DNA from 2 places in the Priestia aryabhattai genome. Region 2 is predicted to be linked to the other one. Evidence: a T-box and tRNA genes for the amino acid it is inferred to sense, from the RefSeq annotation. Region 2 holds a T-box; the other holds one or more tRNA genes.
The links. A T-box is a leader RNA that pairs with one kind of tRNA and senses whether it is charged. The one in region 2 lies ahead of leuS (leucine--tRNA ligase), so its partner is inferred to be a tRNA-Leu.
Positions count from the first base shown of each region.

Region 1: it encodes a tRNA-Leu, which carries the amino acid that the T-box ahead of leuS (leucine--tRNA ligase) is inferred to sense. The anticodon was not compared.

Region 1 covers NZ_JAMBOQ010000004.1:406,397-410,805, reverse strand. Annotated here, with positions in the region: gene M3225_RS20680 (Na+/H+ antiporter NhaC family protein) at 394-1,791, opposite strand; tRNA gene M3225_RS20675 (tRNA-Gly) at 2,008-2,079, opposite strand; tRNA gene M3225_RS20670 (tRNA-Leu) at 2,099-2,180, opposite strand; tRNA gene M3225_RS20665 (tRNA-Trp) at 2,207-2,280, opposite strand; gene M3225_RS20660 (phospholipase D-like domain-containing protein) at 2,520-3,914, opposite strand; gene M3225_RS20655 (hypothetical protein) at 4,160-4,409, opposite strand, start outside.
Region 2 covers NZ_JAMBOQ010000001.1:1,221,769-1,226,177, reverse strand. Annotated here, with positions in the region: gene M3225_RS06300 (GntP family permease) at 1-1,202, shown strand, start outside; T-box leader at 1,419-1,637, shown strand; gene leuS (leucine--tRNA ligase) at 1,702-4,116, shown strand; gene M3225_RS06290 (rhodanese-like domain-containing protein) at 4,367-4,409, shown strand, end outside.

The DNA.
Region 1 (4,409 bases), on a different contig from region 2:
GGACAAATAATTCAGCCACTTCCATTACTCGAAACGGGCTTAAAGTATTGTATAGTGCCTGCAGCACGTTCGTTCTTTGAAAAAGATCAATTCCTATAGTATGAAGGATTACACGTAGCAAGATTTCTTTTACATATGCCACTTTTTGCTGTCGTACCTATGCTGCTTTTACTCATTGCATTTTTTAAGAATAGGAAGAAGCAGCGGAGACAATAACAATAAGCTTGCAGTTAGTGAGGTGATTTTGGTGTATATATGGTTTTATGATCATTTTGTTAATACCATCCTGTTTCCGCTTACTTGTATCATACTAGTGTGCCTATCATTAGGACTGTATGCTTACTTTAAGCTAAAAAAAGTGGAAAATTGAGAATAGATAACTGTTTCCCTTATTCAAAACAGGAAAGATACAATAAGGTAGAAGGCAACTGTTATTCCCGCTGCAATTAAAGCCGGCTTTAATTTATACTTGGCATATTCAATAACAGATAAATCTAATATTTTGGCGATGGTATTCGTATCGTCGCTTAAAGGCGAAGAAAACGCTCCAAATGAACCGCTAGCAAACACCGCCCCGATAATTAGCGGCAAAGAAAGATCTGCAGAACTCGCAAGTGATACGCCAAGCGGCATTAAAATCCCCCACGTTCCCCAAGCAGACCCGATAAAGTAAGAAATAGCAGCTCCAAAGATAAACATAAAAGGAGTGATGAACATATGAGGAATCCACTTGGAATGTGCCGTCACAAAGTTGGAAAACCCTAAGTCTTCTGTAACAGCGGATAATCCCCATACTACCGATAACAAAAGAATAACGGACATTAAGTCATTGCCTCCTGTGATAAAACCATTAAGCAAATCATGTAGGGTAAAGCGCTGAAATAGGAAAAAAATGAGGGTAATTAACGTAGTCATAATCAAAGCTACTACCATCGCTTCCAGCACGTCTGCTTTAATAAACGCTTCAAAAAAGGTGTGGCTTTTATGGTGACCGCTCCACCATGTTAAAAATAAGGTCAACGAAATTACAACAAGTAAAGGTACTAGCAGATTCCAAGGCTTAGAAGGTAAATCCTTCGAGACACAAGGATGACAGTCATGCCAATCTTTTTCGTCTTCTTCCAGCTTCATAGGAGCAGTAGATGTTGAATGATGAAGAAAGCTGAAATAAATTCCTACTAAAATAATCACAATCGAAAAGAAATTATAAGGAATGCTTTGAATGAATAAAGAATACGCGTCTTGTTTTATGCCTTGATGATCAATCGCCATTTGAATGATTGACACCATATATCCTACAAATGCCGTTGCCACGGGAATTAAGACGATGACAGGAGTAGCAGTTGTTTCAATAACAAATCCTAACTCTGCTGTCGTCATTTTCACTTTCTTCAGTAGCGCTCTCATGATGGGCGCGATCGTAACAAAACGAAATGTAGGAGCACTGAATGTTCCAATGGTTGAAACATAGGTTAAAATAAGGGCTTTTTTTCTTGTATCAATTTTTTCTGCAGCTGTTTCCACAAATCCTTTAACTCCTCCAGCCATCTTAATCATCCCGATAAGCCCTGAAAACGCGTATAAAAAGACGACGATTTCTATATTACTTTTATTTCTAAGAGCTTGTACAACGTAGTGAAGTAATTTTTCAACACCTCCGACAATCGAATGATCAATCAAATAAGCGCCTACTAGTAAGCCCAAAAACAACCCTGGCAGCACTTGTTTGGTGAAAATAGCTATTGGAATAACAATTAAAAACGGTATAATTGAAAACCAACTAGATTCCATAGGACTCTCCCCTATCTTAAAAACCATATTAGATGTCTTTACGTATAGTTCATTAGCTTTTAATGTAACCTCAATATTATGTGTATATTCATGAAAACAACACGTATAAGCAGCACTGCTTTAATAAAATATTTCTAAGTAAAAACAGCACAATAAAACCCTTTATTTCTACAACAAAAAAAAGCAGTTTGCACATGCAAACTGCTTTTGAAATGAAGCGGAAGACGAGGTTCGAACTCGCGACCCCCACCTTGGCAAGGTGGTGTTCTACCACTGAACTACTTCCGCGCATATATGAAAGTAAAGATGCGGGTGAAGGGACTTGAACCCCCACGTCATAAGACACTAGATCCTAAGTCTAGCGCGTCTGCCAATTCCGCCACACCCGCGTGTGAATTAAAAGATAGCTCCAAAATGGCAGGGGCAGTAGGAATCGAACCCACACTGACGGTTTTGGAGACCGTAGTTCTACCTTTAAACTATGCCCCTAGAAATGATTTCTTCAAAAGAGCCTCGTTTATTAACGACGCTATATCATAATAAAACATATATGAAATTTCGTCAATAGGTCTTTTTATGAATCACGACTAGTACTAGCGGTTTCAAAAAAACTGTAAGGCATATCACCGCTTGTTACATTACCCCTTTACCAGTTGTTGTACCTTTTAATCTCTACTATTTATTTTTAGAGACTTGCTGCAAAAGCCTTTTTTAGACAAGGCGCTGAACTATACAAAATGTCTCCAAAATCTCGTGAAGACTGAAAGAATATGTAGGAGTGCAGATTTCATAGGAGGTACGCTTTTTTGAGAATCCGTATTAAAATCCACAGGTTCTCCCTCGTTCCCCACAAGCATACTGTGTGAAACCTTAGTTTCAATAGCTCCTGTTAACTCTGCTGCAAATTCTTCACTATCTATCATAACCATGGATTCAGTATTTAAAAATACAGAGCGTGAATCTAAGTTAAAAGAACCAACTGCGCTCAAACGCTGATCGTAAACAACAGATTTCCCGTGAATTGAATAAGGCTTTTGATATTCATAAAGCTTTGAAGCAGTCTTTATGACGCGATTTCTTACTCCCAAGTATGCAGAAAAAGCCATAGCGTTTGGAGTGGATGTAATAGAATTAGTTAAAATAATTCTTTGCACTTTAGGTTTTACTCGCTTATCTATATACTGTTCCATCTCTTTTGTTGGTACCATATAAGGACTTTGAACGACAATGGATTTTTCAGCTTGCTCAGCAAGCTTAATAAATGTTTTCCATATAAAAGGGCTTTTATTAATTCTTTCAATAGGATTTGTAATAAAAGAAACCTTTCTTGTAGGCATCGTTGATTCTCTCCATACAATATAAGGATGGACAAAAGGTTCGTTTGCTTTTTTGGCCTCTTCGTATTGATCTATTAACAATTTCTTTCCTGAAAGGCCACGAAATTGTTTAGTTTTCTTGAGCTGCCGAAAAGCTTTGCATGTATACGGGTGGTTCCATAATTTCTCCACATACTTCTCCATTGAGAGAATGACACTATGATTTTCTTGCTTTGTGTTATAAATCAGCACATCACGGTCATAGACAAAATTTTTATCTGGTTGACTGGCCAAGTATTTATCTCCAATATTTCGTCCTCCAATAATACCTAATTGGCCATCGACTACTATTATTTTATCGTGAAGACGATTATGCCATGTCCAAGGTTTAAAAATAGTAAAGGGCTCATAGTACTTTAATTCAATATTATTATGGAAAGCTAGAGCATAAAGAACATTTTTCCGCTTGCCTTTTAACCCATGAGAGATCCCGTCTAACAGCACTCGAACACGTATACCTCGATCCGCGGCTTCGAATAAAGCGCCCATAAGTAAATCCGAAGAACGACCTTTACCAATCGAAAAGTACGCAATATCGATTGTATGCCTCGCTTCTTGAATCATCTGCATCCGAACAAGTCCTGAAAAATAACCGTTTTCTAAAAGCATAACTCGGTCTGCGGACTCTTTCTTCCCGTAGAAATTCTCAGTATTCATTACTTTTAAGTCTTTTCCCTTATGCAAAGGGACATAAAACAGTACCACTGCAGTTACGAATACATATATGAAATACAATACGACAATCATTATTAGTATATTTATTAGCATGTTTCCTGTCACAATCCCTTTCCATTCTTATTGTTGTGTTTTTATTAGGATTCTTAACTTTTTAACTTCTATACCTTATAAAAGAAGAATGAATCAAGATTTCAACCAATGTTATGTGCGTCCGCTTCCCTGAATTCTAACTCGAAAAAGCAGAAGGTATTTCCCTTCTGCTTTTACAATTTATATCCTATTGTGAACCTGCTCTAGGTAAAACAGCGGTTCTTTTATTGATTAAGGTCGTTCTCCATATCTTTTATATCTTGCTGAAACTCTGTTAAACGCTGACGCTGTGTTTCAGAAGCATTTTCAAGCGCGTTCTCAATTTGCTGAGAAGCTTCATTCACTTCACCTATCGCTTGCTTTGCTTCATGTCCATACGATGCATCATTTTTAGCTTCATTTGCCTGTTCATATGCATCTACTGCTTCTTTATGCCCCTGCTGTGCTGCTTGAAACGATTGTTGTTTATCTTTA
Region 2 (4,409 bases):
TGCCTTTATTTCCACAGCTTGTGAAAGAAGGAGAAGCAAATTTTGTTGGGAATTACATGTCTGGTTTCACAGGGTTTATTGCTTCTTGGTATTTAATGTTTCTATTGGGCGCAGTTTTTGGAAAAGTGATGGAAGACAGCGGGGCTGCTGACAGTGTTTCTCGCTGGATTGTCAGTAAACTTGGAATGAAAAGAGCAGTGTTGGCGATTGTACTTGCCTGTGCTGTCTTAACATACGGGGGAGTCAGTCTGTTTGTAGTAGCATTCTCTGTCTATCCAATGGCTTTAAGCTTATTCAAACAAGCTGATTTGCCGAGGCGGTTTATCCCTGCTGCTTTAGCGTTTGGTTCCGTTACATTTACGATGACTTCGGCTGGCTCGCCTGAAATCCAAAACTGGATTCCGATTGAATATTTGAAGACTAGTCCGTATGCAGGATGGGAAGTTAGTTTAATTGTAGCGGTAGTGATGGCTGTATTCGGCTATTGGTGGTTAAAGCGTTTGATTTCCAAAGCAGTTAAAAATGGAGAGCGTTTTATATCACGTGAGAAAGATCCAGTAGTAACAGAAAGTCAGTCTTTGCCTAATCCGCTATTAAGCTTGCTTCCGCTTGTTGTCGTGCTCATTATTTCTTTTATGCTTCATGAGTCACTTCAGCAATCTGCTTTGATTGTCGCACTTTTAAGCGGCATCATTGTCACCTATATTGTGAACAAAAAGCACTTTAAAGGGTTTTGGAATGCAGCTTCAGAAGGAACGCTCGGAGCGTTAATTGCTATTGGAAATACAGCCGCTGTCGTAGGTTTTGGAGGAGTGGCTAAGGCGGTTCCTGCGTTTGGAGTGGCTGTAGATGCCATGACGCATATTCCAGGAAGTCCGTTAATTGGGGGAGCTATTGCTGTTAGTGTTATCGCAGGGATGACAGGTTCGGCTTCAGGAGGTCAGGCGATTGCTTTGCCAATTTTAGCGCCTCACTATCTTGATGCTGGCGTAAATCCAGAAGCTCTTCATCGCGTAGTGGCTATTTCGTCTGGAGTATTAGATTCTTTGCCTCATAATGGTTACGTCGTCACAACAATTAATTCTATTTGCGGAGAAACTCATAAAGATGCGTATGGATCGGTTGCAGCAATGACGGTGATTGTTCCGCTTGTCGGTCTTGTACTTGCGATTATTCTGTTTTCTTTTGGATTTGGCATTTAATAATAATAGCTAAAGAAAGTAAAAGGCGAGCGTACCCCAGTACGCTCGCTTTTTTGTTTGGCCTTGCATGTATGTTTTTGGGAGAAGTTGTTCATATATAAGAATGAAAGAGAGGATTTAGCAACAAAGCAGTGCTGCAGTGTAGAAACTTTTACAAAATCCATTGAACAACTTGCAGTTTGCGAACATATTATTTACAATACAAGGTAGTATGATGTAAAAACTATGATAAGGAATAGTAGTGAACGAAGCGAGCTAAGAGAGCTGACGGGTGGTGCGAGTCAGCAAACGAGCGTTCATGAACTCACCTTGGAGTTGTAAATGTGAAGTAAAGTAACATTTGCCGTCTATCCGCGTTAAGGAAAATGAGTGAGTACATAATTGTGCTAATTTGGGTGGTACCGCGGGAAGTTTATTCAACCTCTCGTCCCTTTGTTTGAGGGATGAGGGGTTTTTTAGTTTAATTAAATACAGCTGGAGCGTACAAGGAGGATTATGTATGGCTTTTAATCATGAAAAGATCGAACAAAAATGGCAAAAAATTTGGGAAGAAAATAAAACATTTAGAACAACAGAAGATGAAGGAAAGCGTAAATTTTACGCATTAGATATGTTCCCTTATCCATCTGGAGCAGGTTTACACGTTGGGCATCCAGAAGGTTATACAGCAACGGATATTTTATCTCGTATGAAGCGTATGCAAGGATACAATGTACTTCATCCGATGGGATGGGATGCATTCGGACTACCTGCTGAACAGTATGCATTAGATACAGGAAACGATCCGGCTGAATTCACTGAACTTAACATTAATAATTTCCGTCGTCAAATCAAATCGTTAGGTTTCTCTTACGATTGGGAGCGTGAAATTAATACAACTGACCCCAACTACTACAAATGGACGCAGTGGATTTTCTTACAGCTATATAAAAAGGGCTTAGCTTATGTGGATGAAGTAGCTGTTAACTGGTGTCCTGCTCTAGGAACAGTACTTGCAAACGAAGAAGTTATTGACGGCAAAAGTGAGCGTGGAGGACATCCGGTTGAGCGTCGTCCAATGAAGCAGTGGATGCTTAAAATCACAGCTTATGCAGATCGTTTACTAGAAGATTTAGATGATCTTGATTGGCCAGAAAGTATTAAAGAAATGCAGCGCAACTGGATTGGCCGCTCTGAAGGAGCTCACGTTCACTTCACAATCGATGGATATGACGACACATTTACTGTGTTCACAACGCGTCCTGATACGCTATTTGGGGCAACGTATGCCGTTTTAGCACCTGAACATCCGTTTGTGGAAAAAATTACAACAGCCGAACAAAAAGAAGCAGTAGAAGCTTATTTAGATCAAATTAAAAGCAAAAGCGATTTAGAACGTACAGACTTAGCTAAAGACAAAACAGGTGTATTCACCGGTGCTTATGCAATTAACCCTGTAAACGGCGAGAGAATGCCAATTTGGATTGCTGACTATGTTCTAATGAGCTATGGCACAGGTGCAATTATGGCTGTTCCTGCTCATGATGAGCGCGATTATGAGTTTGCTGTTAAATTTGAACTGCCGATTAAAGAAGTGGTAGCGGGCGGAGACGTTTCAAAAGAAGCTTATACAGGCGACGGCGAGCACGTTAATTCAGACTTCTTAAATGGTCTAGATAAAGAAGAAGCAATTTCAAATATGATTCAGTGGCTTCAAGCAAATGAAAAAGGTGAAAAACAAGTAACATACCGTCTGCGTGACTGGTTATTCAGCCGTCAGCGCTACTGGGGTGAACCAATTCCTGTTATTCACTGGGAAGATGGCACAACAACTGCAGTTCCTGAAGATCAGCTTCCGCTTGTGTTACCAAAAACGACTGAAATCAAACCGTCAGGCACAGGTGAATCTCCGTTAGCAAACATTGATGACTGGGTGAACGTTGTAGATCTGGAAACGGGCAAAAAAGGGCGCCGCGAAACAAATACAATGCCTCAATGGGCAGGTAGCTGCTGGTATTACTTACGTTACATTGATCCAACAAACAGTGAAGCGTTAGCGGATGCAGAAAAATTAAAAGAATGGTTGCCGGTTGATATTTATATCGGTGGAGCTGAACACGCTGTTCTTCACTTATTATATGCTCGTTTCTGGCATAAGTTTTTATATGATATCGGCGTAGTTCCAACAAAAGAGCCATTCCAAAAACTGTTTAACCAAGGTATGATTCTTGGAGAAAACAACGAAAAAATGAGTAAGTCAAAAGGTAACGTTGTAAACCCAGACGAAATCGTAGAAAGCCACGGTGCAGATACGCTTCGCCTTTACGAAATGTTTATGGGACCTTTAGATGCATCAATCGCTTGGTCAACAAAAGGGCTTGATGGTGCACGCCGTTTCTTAGATCGCGTATGGCGTTTACTTATTGAAGATAATGGTGAATTAAGCAGCAAGGTTCAAGAAAGCAATGACACTACACTTGAACGCGTGTATCACCAAACGGTGAAAAAAGTAACGGAAGATTACGAAGGTCTCCGTTTTAATACAGGTATCTCTCAACTAATGGTATTCATCAACGACGCATACAAAGTTGATGTGCTGCCAAAGCAATACGTAGAAGGATTTGTGAAGCTATTAGCACCAATTTGTCCTCATACGACTGAGGAATTATGGAGCAAACTAGGTCACGAAGATACAATTTCATATGAGGCTTGGCCTGCGTTTGACGAAGCAAAACTTGTAGATGATGAAGTGGAAATTGTCGTTCAAATTAACGGTAAAGTACGTGCAAAAGTAAACGTACCTGCTGAGGCATCTCGCGAAGAACTTCAAGATATTGCAATGGCTAATGAAGACGTTCAAGAGTTCATTGAAGGTAAGACAGTGCGCAAAGTGATTGCTGTGCCTGGTAAATTAGTAAACATCGTAGCTAATTAATCTATTGATGTAGAACAGGACCCCTGACTAAAAAGCAGTCAGGGGTCCTGTTCTAGACCTAAGCGAATGCGTCTTCCTTTCGGGGTTGACATCAGGCGCTTAGTCCAACCTTTAAAGTTGCATCACTACTGATTGGAAAAGCTTAGGCAGGTAGCTGCTTAAGCTTTTCTTATTTAGTGGCATAAAGGTATTTGAATTTGCTACAATAGCGATAGCAAGCTGAATGAAAGAATAGAGAGGGATGACGAAGATGGAAGAAGTAAAAGTAATTACGCCTGAAGAGCTTCAAAAAC